3 regions of the Dyadobacter sandarakinus genome follow, and region 1 is predicted to be linked to each of the others. Evidence: riboswitches for the same ligand, from Rfam matches in the RefSeq annotation. Region 1 holds a riboswitch; each other region holds the start of a gene.
The links. Region 1 has a riboswitch for thiamine pyrophosphate ahead of thiS (sulfur carrier protein ThiS). Riboswitches for the same ligand answer to the same signal wherever they lie in the genome.
Positions count from the first base shown of each region.

Region 2: it holds a riboswitch for thiamine pyrophosphate, as region 1 does, so the genes downstream of both, HWI92_RS20935 (TonB-dependent receptor) here and thiS (sulfur carrier protein ThiS) in region 1, are expected to answer to the same signal.
Region 3: it holds a riboswitch for thiamine pyrophosphate, as region 1 does, so the genes downstream of both, thiM (hydroxyethylthiazole kinase) here and thiS (sulfur carrier protein ThiS) in region 1, are expected to answer to the same signal.

Region 1 is NZ_CP056775.1:1,924,061-1,928,314, reverse strand. It holds gene HWI92_RS07600 (thiazole synthase) at 1-623, opposite strand, end outside; gene HWI92_RS07595 (thiamine phosphate synthase) at 617-1,936, opposite strand; gene thiS (sulfur carrier protein ThiS) at 1,967-2,170, opposite strand; TPP riboswitch at 2,243-2,338, opposite strand; gene HWI92_RS07585 (CBM96 family carbohydrate-binding protein) at 2,659-4,254, shown strand, end outside.
Region 2 is NZ_CP056775.1:5,075,386-5,079,639, reverse strand. It holds gene rocD (ornithine--oxo-acid transaminase) at 1-1,215, opposite strand, end outside; TPP riboswitch at 1,288-1,382, shown strand; gene HWI92_RS20935 (TonB-dependent receptor) at 1,452-3,899, shown strand; gene hemE (uroporphyrinogen decarboxylase) at 3,926-4,254, shown strand, end outside.
Region 3 is NZ_CP056775.1:3,411,642-3,415,895, reverse strand. It holds gene HWI92_RS13755 (sensor histidine kinase) at 1-783, opposite strand, end outside; gene hxpB (hexitol phosphatase HxpB) at 838-1,512, opposite strand; TPP riboswitch at 1,596-1,688, shown strand; gene thiM (hydroxyethylthiazole kinase) at 1,780-2,598, shown strand; gene thiE (thiamine phosphate synthase) at 2,588-3,238, shown strand; gene thiD (bifunctional hydroxymethylpyrimidine kinase/phosphomethylpyrimidine kinase) at 3,266-4,090, shown strand; gene tenA (thiaminase II) at 4,087-4,254, shown strand, end outside.

The DNA.
Region 1 (4,254 bases):
GCAATGGCCGTATTCACGAGCACGGCATCCGCCCCGATCTCCATCGCCTTTGCAGCGTCCGAAGGGGCACCGATCCCGGCATCCACGATAACCGGAACTTTGCTCTGCCCGATGATGATTTCGAGGAAATCAATGGTTTTCAGTCCCTTGTTACTCCCGATCGGCGAGCCTAGCGGCATCACGGCCGAAGCGCCGGCATCTTCAAGCCTTTTGCAGAGTACGGGATCGGCGTGGATGTAGGGTAAGATGACAAAACCCAGCTTAGCCAGTTCCTCGGTTGCAAGGAGGGTTTCAATCGGGTCCGGGAGCAGATATTTCGGATCCGGGTGAATTTCCAGTTTCAGCCAGTTGGTTTCCAAAGCTTCCCGCGCCAGCTGAGCGGCAAAAATGGCCTCTTTTGCATTTCTTACGCCGGAAGTATTGGGTAAAAGATGAAATTGGCTGTGATCCAGGTGGCTTAATATATCGTCGGACCGGTCGCGTACATTGACGCGCCGCAGGGCAACGGTAACCAGTTCGGAGCCGGAGGCCAGCAATGCCTGCTCCATAACCTGGGCTGAGCTGAATTTGCCCGTGCCGGTAAACAGCCGGGATTGAAAAGTTTTGTCTGCGATGGTTAGCATAGGGCTTGTTGAATTTGTGAAACGGTGGCTTTCGGGTCGGCGGCACCGATCAATGCGGAAGACAGCGCTACGCCGTAAATGCCAGTCTGCCGAAGCACATCAATATCTTCCGGCGTAACACCGCCGATAGCGATAATGGGCGTTTGAAAGCGATTTTCGGTCATTTGCTGCATGAGTCTTGCATATCCATCTGTGCCCAGGATCGGGCTCAGGTTTTGTTTGGTTCTGGTAAAACGAAATGGTCCCAGACCAATGTAATCAGCACCTTCGGCGATGCGTGACTGAATGTCTTCCCAGGTATTGGCCGTGCCGCCGATGATCATTTTTCTGCTAACCAGTGACCGTGCTTCCGGGATCGGCATGTCGGTAAGACCCAGATGCAGTCCATAAGCCTGCACAGTGCGGGCGACGCGGGGATGATCATTGATGATCAGCCGGGCGCCGAACCGGTCGCACAATTGTATGGCTTCCCGGGCCATGGCAAGGATTTCCTCTTCGGTACGACCCTTTATACGTAGCTGAATCCACCGGCAACCCGCTTCCAGGGCCAGCCGGATGCTATCCAGGTGCGACATCTCTTCCGTTTCCTGCGAAATAAACTGTAGCCGGCCGATCACCGGGGTATGAAATTGCTGATCGGAATGTCCAGCGCTACGTTTGTCGGCATTCTTGGAGGTGTCATTTTCAATTTTCACTTCCGATTTCATTGCCGAAAAATCAGGCAATGAGGCGAGAAGCCTGAATTGATTCACCGCATTTTCCGGCTTTTGCCAGATGCTGCCGAGTACCGCGGCACCATCCATGCCCATCTGGGCGATCGTTTGGATGTTGTGAACATCAATGCCGCCCAGGGCAAATACCTTTCCGGTGTAATTGTATTTATTCAAATAAAACTCATCCGGAATTCGGGACTTGTAACCAGGTTTTGAAATACTGTCAAACACAGGTCCCAGAAATACATAGTCAAAGCTGTGGGAAAGACTTTGAAGCGCATCCGGATCGTGGATGGACGTGCTTAATGTAAACCCATGTTTTTTCCATTCGTTCAGATCATCAGCTGTCTGCATCAGTCTGTTATGTTCCGTGAAATGAATGCCACCGATGTCGAATACCGCCGCAAGCTGGTGATGCTGATGCAGTACCATGCGGCCCCGGTACGTCTTCGCTATACTTTGGATCAATGCCTTCATATCCGCTTCGGATACTTCCGGTTTTCGCACATGCAGGCGCGGTAGCCCCAGTGCGAAGAGGCGGTTGATGATATCTGCTTCATCCGGCAGCATTTCCGGATGTGTGATCACGATTAAGTCCATTTTACAAATGATTTTGCTTCCGATTTCGATCTAGCCGCCTTGGGTGGCGGTGATGATGGTGATGTGATCGTTAGGGGAAAGCCTGCGATGGGGCCAGTCGGATTTTGGGACGACGAATTGATTGACGGCAACTGCAATGCCCTTGCCGGAACTCTCATAGAATTCGGAAATGAGTTGACCCACGGAACACGTAGCGTCGATTTGAGTTGCCTGACCGTTTAGTTTGATTTCCATTCCATATACAGTTTTAAATGAAAAACCTTAGGAATGGACCTATGAAGAAAAGATGGAAGGAAGCTACGGAACACGGTAACTCCTGCTTTTCCCTTCGGCAGTACTAGCTGCATCAGGTTCAAAGGGTATGATCTCAGTCCGCACATCGGGACACCCCTAAAGTTGTGGCAAAGCTAGATGAAAAAGCGGATTTTCAAAAAAAGCCGGGGGGAGCGCGTCGGGAAGCCGAACTTATTGATGAAAATCAAATCCCAAACCATTGTTCAATAGATCCATTTACAATTTGAAAAGCTTAAAGTGATTTCTCTCGCATGTCAGATGCATCATAAAGAGTCTGGTAGGTACCTGGAAATTAACCCGTAACAACTTTATAAGGAAAGACATACAGGTGCTCGTATCGGAAGATGACGCCTTTTTATTGTAAATATCTCCCACGTGGCCAGTATGTAGGATGTTGTTCCGTCTAATGGTAAAAAATGATCATAGAAATGAGAACAACCTTTATCCACCACCCTTTACAATCCATTCAAAGACTTGCACTTGTTTGCATCCTGTTATTCCTGAGCCCCGCCACCCTGCTCTTTGCGCAGCCCGGTATTGAATGGGATAAGAAGTACGGAGGTAATATGGCTGAGCGTCTGGCTACCATGATTGCCACTCCGGATGGCGGGTATATACTGGCTGGCAACTCCAATTCGGGCATTTCGGGTGAAAAAAGTCAGCCAAACCGTGGACCTGCCGCCCAGACTCCCTACACTTTCGGTGATTACTGGATCGTGAAAATCGGCGCAGACGGTAGCAAGCAATGGGACAGAACGCTTGGGGGAGATAGTCAGGATCAGTTAACCACGATCATCACCACTTCGGATGGAGGCTACCTCGCAGGGGGTACGTCGTGGTCTAATGTAAGCGGAGAGAAATCCCAGGATGCCTGGAACGATCAGGCGTCAGATGGCAACAAAAGGAAAGACTACTGGATTGTAAAACTAGCTGCGGACGGCACCAAACAGTGGGATAAAACCATTGGAGGGACGGTAACTGACGATTTGAAATCCATGGCGCAAACCAGTGATGGCGGGTATATACTGGCAGGGAATTCCAATTCCAGCAACAGCGGCGACAAGTCGCAACGATCCAAAGGCCTGACGGATTTCTGGGTGGTCAAAATTACAGCTGACGGTACCAAAGAGTGGGACAAAGCTATCGGTGGATCTTTGCAGGAACGGGTTGCCTCTGTGAAGCAAACTGCGGATGGAGGATATATCCTGGCTGGTACGTCCAGCTCGCCCGTCAGCACGAGCAAGTCTGCGGAAAGGAGGGGAAATGCGGATTACTGGCTTGTTAAACTTTCATCAGACGGCACCAAACAATGGGACAAAGCCTATGGTGGCAGTAACATAGACGAATGTACTGCAGTAACGGTAACAGCCGACGGCGGTTACCTGCTGGGAGGTACTTCCTCTTCCCTGAAATCAGGAGAAAAATCCGAAAATAGCAGGAGGGGCAGCTACGATTACTGGATTGTGAAGGTTACATCAGACGGAACATTTCAGTGGGACAAAACGATCGGCGGCTATGAAGCAGAATACCTGAAATCAGTAACGCAGGCGGCCGACGGAGGATATATTCTGGCAGGTTATTCAGAGTCCGGAGCCGGCGTGGATAAAACACAGCCCAAAAAAGGTCTTAGTGACTACTGGGTGGTAAAAGTTACTTCTGACGGCACAAAAATATGGGACAAAACCTTGGGAACCTCCGTTAGTGACTATCTGAGCTGCGTGTTACAAACACCCGATGGAGGCTATCTTGTTGCAGGCGATACAGATACGGGGATAGCCTCAGGAGACAAAACCCAGGACAATAACGGTGCCCAGGATTTTTGGCTTGTCAAATTAACGCCGGAGGGATCAGACAGAAAACTGATGTTTTCTAATCAAACCCTGACTTTTGAAGCTACGCGCAACAATCCGCTGCCTCCGCCACAAACAGTAACCCTTACGGGCAATGCCGGTGCACCGGTCGTCAGCCTGGGCGTACGTGAAGGATCCAACTGGCTGGTGGTCCCTGATCCTGGTACGGGCCCT
Region 2 (4,254 bases), 2.9 Mb from region 1:
ACAGGCCTGGTTCATCTGCTGTTCATTGATAACCAGAGGAGGTGCAAAGCGGATCTTGTTGCCGTGGGTAGGCTTGCAGAGCAACCCTTTTTCCATCATTTTGTAACAAAGATCCATTGCTGTGGTACTTTCCTCGGTATCATTGATAACGATAGCATTCAACAGGCCTTTTCCTCTAACGACCTCTATCAGAGAACATTGTTTTTGAAGATCAGAAATCCTCTGCCTGAACAACGCTCCCATCGCCTCTGCATTTCCAGCCAGGTTTTCACGCTGTACTACTTCCAGTGCGGCAATGGTCACGGCACAGGCCAGGGGGTTGCCGCCATAGGTAGAGCCGTGCTCTCCGGGCGCGATTGTGAGCATAACTTCGTTGTCCGCGAATGCAGCAGACACAGGCATCGTACCGCCCGAGAGGGCTTTTCCCAAAACCAGGATATCAGGTTTCACACCTTCCCAGTCACATGCCAGCCGCATGCCCGTGCGGCCAATGCCGGTCTGGACCTCATCGGCTATAAAAAGCACATTGTATTGGCTGCAAAGTTCGCGCACGCCCCTCAGGTAGCCCGCCCTCGGTACTACCACCCCGGCCTCGCCCTGGATAGGTTCCACCATGAAGCCGGCAATATCAGGATCATTTTTGAGCAGATTTTCCAATGCATCCAGGTTGTCGTAGGGAATGATTTCGTAGCCCGGCAGAAACGGACCGTAATCATCGGTACTGGACGGATCCGTGGAAGAAGAAATGGCTGCCAGCGTCCGGCCCCAGAAATTACCTGCGGCGTACACGGTTTTGGCTTTACCCGGCGCAATGCCTTTGACTTTGTATGCCCATTTGCGGGTCAGCTTCAATGCGGTCTCACCGCCTTCCACGCCCGAATTCATCATAAGTACCTTATCGTAGCCGAAATATTCGCACAGCATTTTTTCACATTCACCCAGCCGGTCATTGTAAAATGCACGGGAAGTGAGGGTGAGCTTTTGCGCCTGGCTGATCATGGCATTGACGATATGCGGATGACAATGCCCCTGGCTCACCGCACTGTATGCCGAAAGAAAATCCAGATATTGCTTGCCCTCCACATCCCAGACATACACACCCGCACCGCGTTCCAGCACTACGGGCATCGGTTTGTAATTATGTGCACCGTAGCGGTATTCGAGGTCGATCGCCTGTGCAGCTGCGCTGGTGAGCGTGTCGGAGAAGGTTGTCATGAGATAGTCAGGTTATACAGGATTTTCACTTCGTGTTTATGTAAAAATAGCGAAAAGAACTAGCTTTGCCCCATAATCTCAAAGGGGTGCCCTACCTGACGGGCTGAGATCATACCCATAAACCTGATCCGGGTAATGCCGGCGTAGGGAGAGAAGCCGGTTTTCAGGCTGTTTCTTGTTTTTATTTTTTGTATCCAAGATAGGTGGCCCCTGCCTGTTGTAACAACTTTATCGCAATGCGAACCGTTACTACCTATCTGCTGACATTCATTTTCAGCATTCTTTCCTTGTCCACTTTCGCCCAGCGCATGCTGAAAGGCCGCATTACCGATGCGGAAGACGGCAAGCCGCTGCCTGGCGCCACCATCAAAGCCGGCGATATCCGCGGCACACAATCCGATCAGCAGGGGAATTTTACATTAAGGAATATTCCTGACGCGATCCATGCGGTGGAGGTTTCTTACGTCGGCTTTCAGACTGCGGCTGTCACCCTTTCCGAAAATGATTTTCTGGATGTAAAACTGGTACGCAGTACTTATCAGGCCGACGAAGTAGTCATTAATGCGACGCGCGTCACGGACAAAAGTGCGATGGCTTATACCAATGTAAGCGCCGCCGCAATCGACAAGCAGAACCTTGGTCAGGATTTGCCGGTATTGCTCAACTTTACACCTTCACTCGTCAGTACCAGCGATGCCGGGGCGGGCGTGGGTTACTCGGGCATCCGCATCCGGGGCTCGGATGCAACGCGCATTAACGTTACCGTCAATGGAATCCCGTATAATGATGCCGAAAGCCAGGGTGTTTTCTGGGTCAACATGCCGGACTTTGCATCTTCCGTGAGCAGCATTCAGATTCAGCGCGGGGTAGGTACCTCCACCAATGGTGCAGGATCGTTCGGAGCAACGGTCAACATCAATACCAATGCATTGCGCAAGGAAGCATATGCCGAGCTCAACAACGCATACGGCTCTTTTAACACATTCAAAAATACGCTGAAAGTAGGCTCAGGATTGATCCGGGACAAGTTTACCTTCGATGCCAGGCTATCGCGCGTTTCGTCTGACGGCTTCGTGGACCGGGCTTCGTCGGAGCTGCATTCCTACTATTTGTCGGGCGGTTATTTTGGTAAAAAAAGCTTTGTGCGTGTCAATGTGTTTTCAGGAAAAGAGCGCACCTACCAGTCGTGGAATGGGGTGCCCGAGGCTAAGCTCCGGGGTGACAGGGAGGGTATCCTGAGCTACATTGACCGGAACGGACTGGATGAAGAAGATGCCCGGAACCTGCTTAATTCGGGAAACAGGACCTATAATTCATACACCTACAAAAACGAGGTCGATAATTACAGGCAGGATCATTACCAGCTCGTGTCGTCTCATAACCTTAGTCAGCAATGGACTTTTAACCTCAACGGATTTCTGGTCCGGGGACTGGGTTACTATGAACAATACCGCAAGGACGACGCCTATGCAAACTACAACCTGCCCGATGTAATCACCGGCACTGATACGCTCACCAGTACCGATCTGGTCCGCAGGCGCTGGCTCGACAACTACTTTTATGGAACTACCTTTTCATTTGATTATAATAGTTTTAAAAAGCTGACGGCAAGCATTGGCGGTGGCTGGAACAAGTACGACGGCGATCATTACGGACAGATTACCTGGGCACGCAATGCCGGGAACACCGAAAATGAGCACCGGTACTATTACAGTCAGGGGATCAAAAAGGACTTTAACATTTATGGAAAGCTGTACTACCAGTTTACAGATAAGCTGAATGCATTTGCAGACCTGCAATTCAGGACAGTAAGTCACGCCATTCACGGTACGGATAATGTTCAGATACAGCTGGCGGTGGATCAGTCGTATAATTTTGTCAATCCGAAAGCCGGGATTAATTACCAGCTGGCCGATCAGAGCTCGGTCTATGCATCGTACAGCGTCGGCAACCGGGAGCCGAACCGGGATGACTTTACAGCAGCCACAGCATTACTTTTTCCCAAAAAGGAAAATCTGCAGAACGTGGAGGCCGGCTTCCGGACGCAGCAGGGAAAATGGGCTTTTTCTGCGAATTACTACCTGATGCGCTACAAAAACCAGCTTGTACTCACCGGCCAGATCAATGATGTCGGCAACTCCATCCGGGTGAATGTCCCGAAAAGTTACCGGACCGGCATTGAACTTGAAGGAGCCGTAGCGCTGGGCACTTATCTGAAATGGAATGTCAATGCGACTTTCAGCAGCAATAAAATCGACAACTTTACGGAGTATGTCGTCAACTATGACACAGGCGGCTATAACACAATCAGTCACGGCAAATCCGATATCTCCTTTTCACCCAATGCGATTGCGGGCAGCCAGCTCATTTATTCCCTCCGGAAAAACCTGGAAATTGCTTTGCTGACCAAGTATGTCAGTAAACAATACCTGGACAATACCACAACCGAAACGCGGAAACTGGATGCTTACGTAACCAATGATGTGCGTCTTTCGTGGACGATCAAACCGGCCTGGGCAAATGAAATTGGCTTTAATCTGCTGGTTAATAATATTTTTAACGAGCAATATGAATCCAACGGATATACCTACGGCTACCTGGCCGGCGGTGCCCTGACACAGGAAAACTTCTACTTTCCGCAGGCAGGCACCAACTTTCTGGTTGGGGTGAATTTTAGGTTTTGAGTTTATCTTCCTGTTACCTTTGCCGCATGGATTTGAAAAATGACCTTTTACTCCGTGCGGCACGGGGGGAAAATACAGAACGCACACCGGTTTGGATGATGCGGCAGGCAGGACGGATTCTGGCGGAGTACCGCGCAGTGCGCGAGAAAGCCGGAAGCTTTATCGCACTCGCTACTACCCCTGAGCTGGCTGCCGAAGTGACTATCCAGCCGGTAGACCTGCTGGGTGTCGATGCAGCGATCATCTTTTCAGATATTCTTGTCGTACCGGAGGCGATGGGACTGCCCTATGAGATGGTGGAGCAGCGCGGACCTGTTTTCCCTGCTACCGTGCATACTTCGGCCGACCTGCAGAA
Region 3 (4,254 bases), 1.5 Mb from region 1:
TAGGTCATTTACGGCTTCCTGATCATTGGTCGAGCGTTCAATGTCTTCGTTCACAATCAGGCGCATGGTGCCTACCAGCGATACAATGGGTGTCATGGAATTCATGATCTCATGCCGCAGCACCCGGGTCAGGTTTTGCCACGACTCGATTTCCTGCTGCTGAAGTTCGGTCTGTATGTTTTGTAAAACAACAATACGTACCCAGGTTCCCCTCAGCTGGATGGCTGCTCCCTGCAGGGCCAGTGGCTGGTCGGATGGGGTACGGTAAAGCTCCCGCACGCCGCTGTCGAGGGTTGAGAGCAGCTCGTACAGCCGCGGGTGGCGGTCGCGGAGCTCGTTGAGGTGGTGCAGCCGGTAAATGCCCAGCATCCGCAATGCCGCATTGTTGATCAGGTTAACCTGCCCGGTACTGTCAAATGTGATCAGGCCCGTACCGATATGTTGCACAATGGTATTCAGGTATTGCAGATTGGCCTCTTTTTCGGCCCGCGCCTGTCTGAAAGCATGCAGTACTTCGTTAAACTGCTGGTTCAGTTCCTTGAACGTCCGCCCCATCTTGTTGTCTGCCCGGAAATTGATCGTAAAATCCGAGTAGCGGACAGATTCCAGGAAGTACGTCAGTTTCCGGTTTACATTGGTCACATACTGGTACAGAAGCGAAGCCTGGGCAAAAATGAAAATCGTCCCGATGACATACACCAGCGTACTATTGGTATGGACCGAAGCCAGCCACGCAAGTCCGATCACACTAAGTACGATCAGGGTGATCCTGATCATAATCATGATACTGAAATGCCGTAATCCGATCATGGGATAGTGTAGGTGGACGAAGGCAGGTTAGGATTCCAGGACATTTTGCGGTACTCCGGACATTTCGCTTAATACGAATTTTTCCAGTGACCTTATTTTATAATGCGCCATATTGAACTTGGCATCTTCAAAAACTTCCCTGGCCGGAACCGAGATCGTGATCATGCCTGCCGCATGTGCCGACCGCAGCCCGGCATGCGAATCTTCAAACGCAATGCATTCAGCGGGTAGTACGCCCAGCTTGGCAGCAGTGGTGAGGTATACGGCCGGATGCGGCTTGGTAAACTCTTCCAGCTCGCCCGAGTGCCATACATCGAAGTACTGAAGAATGTCTAGTCTTTCCAGCACGTCCTCGATCAGTTCCATATGCGATGCCGACGCTACGCCCAGTTTAAGTCCCGTGGCTTTCAGGTCTTTGATCAGCGCAATGGCACCCGGCATGGGTTCGGCATTTTCAAGAATTTTGCGGTGCGCAATGGTCAGGATTTCTGCTTCCAGTTCCTCGAAAGTGGGTGTATTCCAGGGTTGCAGCTGGTGGCAGAAGTCAAGAAATAGTTTAACCGAGAGTCCTGTGGTTTGGAGTTTCAATGCATCGGTAAGCTCAAAGTTTACCTTGCGCATCACTTCGCGGGCAGCCTCTGTCCAGAAATGTTCTGAATCAATCAGCAACCCATCCATATCAAATATTGCAGCTTTGATCATTTCAAAAATTTAAAAAAGAAAATAAGTACCGGTTGATGCAAGTGTTTTTCATAAACAACCAAAACTACTACATTCGCAGCTAAGAATGGCTTTAGGGGTGTCCAAAAGGACTGAGATTCATACCCTTCGAACCTGAAACAGCTGGCACTGTCGTAGGAAAAAGCAATCAGAGGTACTTGGGTGCCTGTAATTTCTTTATGCGGAAATCACCGCACAACCTGCCTGTCTCGGGTTCCGTTCTTTTTCTTTTTGCAAAACATCAGAAAAATGGAAATCAATATCAGGGAAAATCTCGTGCTGCTCCGTGAAAATGTGCCTCTCGTGCATAATATCACAAATTATGTGGTTATGAACTTCACTGCAAATGCATTGCTGGCGCTGGGTGCATCGCCGGTGATGGCGCATGCGGTGGAAGAAGTGGAGGAAATGGTGAGCATTGCCGGCGCGCTCGTGGTCAACATTGGTACACTGTCTGCATCCTGGGCAGAAGGCATGAAGCTGGCCATGAGCCGTGCGGCTGCCCTCGGCAAGCCCATTGTCCTGGATCCGGTAGGAGCGGGTGCCACTTCGTACCGCAATCAGGTACTGACACAGCTCCTGGAAACCGCCCCGCCCGCCATTATCCGGGGCAATGCCTCTGAGATCATGGCACTGGCCGGTGCAAACATCACTACCAAAGGAGTGGACAGTACCGCCTCCTCCGACCAGAGCCTGGATGCCGCGCTGGCATTGAACCGCCGCTTCGGATCGGTTGTCAGTGTGAGCGGGGTTACCGACCTGATTGTTGGGAATGGAAAGGTGTATTACATCTCAAATGGTGTGCCGCTGATGACACGTATTACCGGAATGGGGTGCTCAGCTTCGGCAATTGCCGGCGCCTATGCTGCGGTATGTAGCGACCCGCTGGCGGCAGCCGTATCTGCGGCAGCGACCATGGGCGTATGCGGCGAGCTCGCCTATCGTCATGCCCAGCTCCCGGGGTCTTTCCAGGTTGCATTCCTGGATGCACTGGCCGTATCGCCGGACCACCTTGCTGAACTTACCCGTATCAGCGTTTCACCGGATCGTTCTGCTGATGTCCGCTAGCACACTTCCTCTGGATCTGTACCTTGTCACCGACGAGGCCGCCTGCCTTGGTCGTGATCTGTTTTGGATTGTGGAAGAGGCTGTAAAAGGAGGCGTATCCCTGGTACAGCTTCGAGAAAAAAACCTGGACACCCGGGATTTTATTGATAAAGCCTCCAAAATGAAAGAGCTGCTGGCTCCATACAATGTTCCGCTCATCATTAACGACCGTGTGGACGTTGCGCTGGCAGCCGGCGCCGATGGTGTTCACGTCGGGCAAAGCGACATGCATTATCACCAGCTCCGCCAGGTACTTCCGGGCCAAAGCATCGTGGGTATTTCTGCGGAGAATATGGCAAATGTTGAGGAGGCAAATGATTGGGAAATCAGCTACCTGGCCATCAGCCCTCTTTTTGATACACCTACTAAACCGGATACCGGGACCGCCTGGGGCATGGCCGGGTTGCAGCAGGCAGCGAAAGTGAGCCGTCACCCGCTGGTGGTCATCGGAGGCATTAACACCGAAAACGTGACGCAGGCTATACAACATGGTGCAAGCGGCATAGCGGTGGTATCGGCCATTTGCAGCGCGGCTTTCCCCGGGTATGCCGCGGAGCAGCTTCGGAAGGCTGTTATTTCAGGTAAAAAAAACAGGCTCTGATAAAAGGACCTTATTCCCATTTCCACCATGATTAAACGATATCCTACTGTACTTACCATAGCCGGCTCTGACAGCGGCGGGGGAGCGGGCATTCAGGCTGACCTCAAAACCGTGGCTGCACTGGGAGCTTATGGTACGTCAGCCATCACGGCGCTCACTGCCCAGAACACTACCGGCGTCCGCGCCATTCATGCGGTGCCACCCGAATTTTTACGTCAGCAGCTGGAAGCTGTATTTGAAGATTTTACCATTGACGCAGTCAAAATCGGGATGGTCAATACGGCCGAAACAGCGCAGGTAATCGCGGGTGCACTGGCAGATTACCAGCCTCGCTTTGTTGTTTTCGATCCCGTCATGGTGTCTACAAGCGGCAGCAGGCTGATCCGGGAGGATGCAGTGGATGCATTGTGGCAGGAGCTGCTTACCCGCGCCGACCTCATTACGCCCAATATTGACGAGGCAGAAATCCTGGTTTCTGAAAAAATAACCGATTTGAAAAGCATGCAGCATGCGGCCGGTATCCTGCTTGAAAAAGGCTGCAAGGCAGTGCTACTCAAAGGCGGGCACCTTGCAGGACCGGTGATCCGGGATGTACTGGCCCTCCAAAATACCGGCAGCCTGGTACTGGAAAGCGACTATATCCGCAGCCCGAATGTACACGGAACAGGCTGCACACTATCTTCTGCCATCGCCACGTATGTGGCCCTCGGGCATTCCCTTACTGACGCCGTGGTACTAGCACATCAGTATGTTGCGGGAGCGATCGGCCACGGCAGGGATGTTATTACCGGCCACGGTCCCGGTCCTTTAAATCATTCTTTTTCACCTTTGCCAATGCAGGTTATTTCATGAGCTTCACAACATATCTCTGGGAAGAAGCACTTCCCATTTACAGGCAGATCAGCCAGCATCCGTTTAATCAGGAGCTGAAAACCGGAACTTTGCCCGTAGAAAAGTTTAAATTCTACATTGCGCAGGATTCCCTTTACCTGGCCGACTTCGCGCGGGCGCTGGCC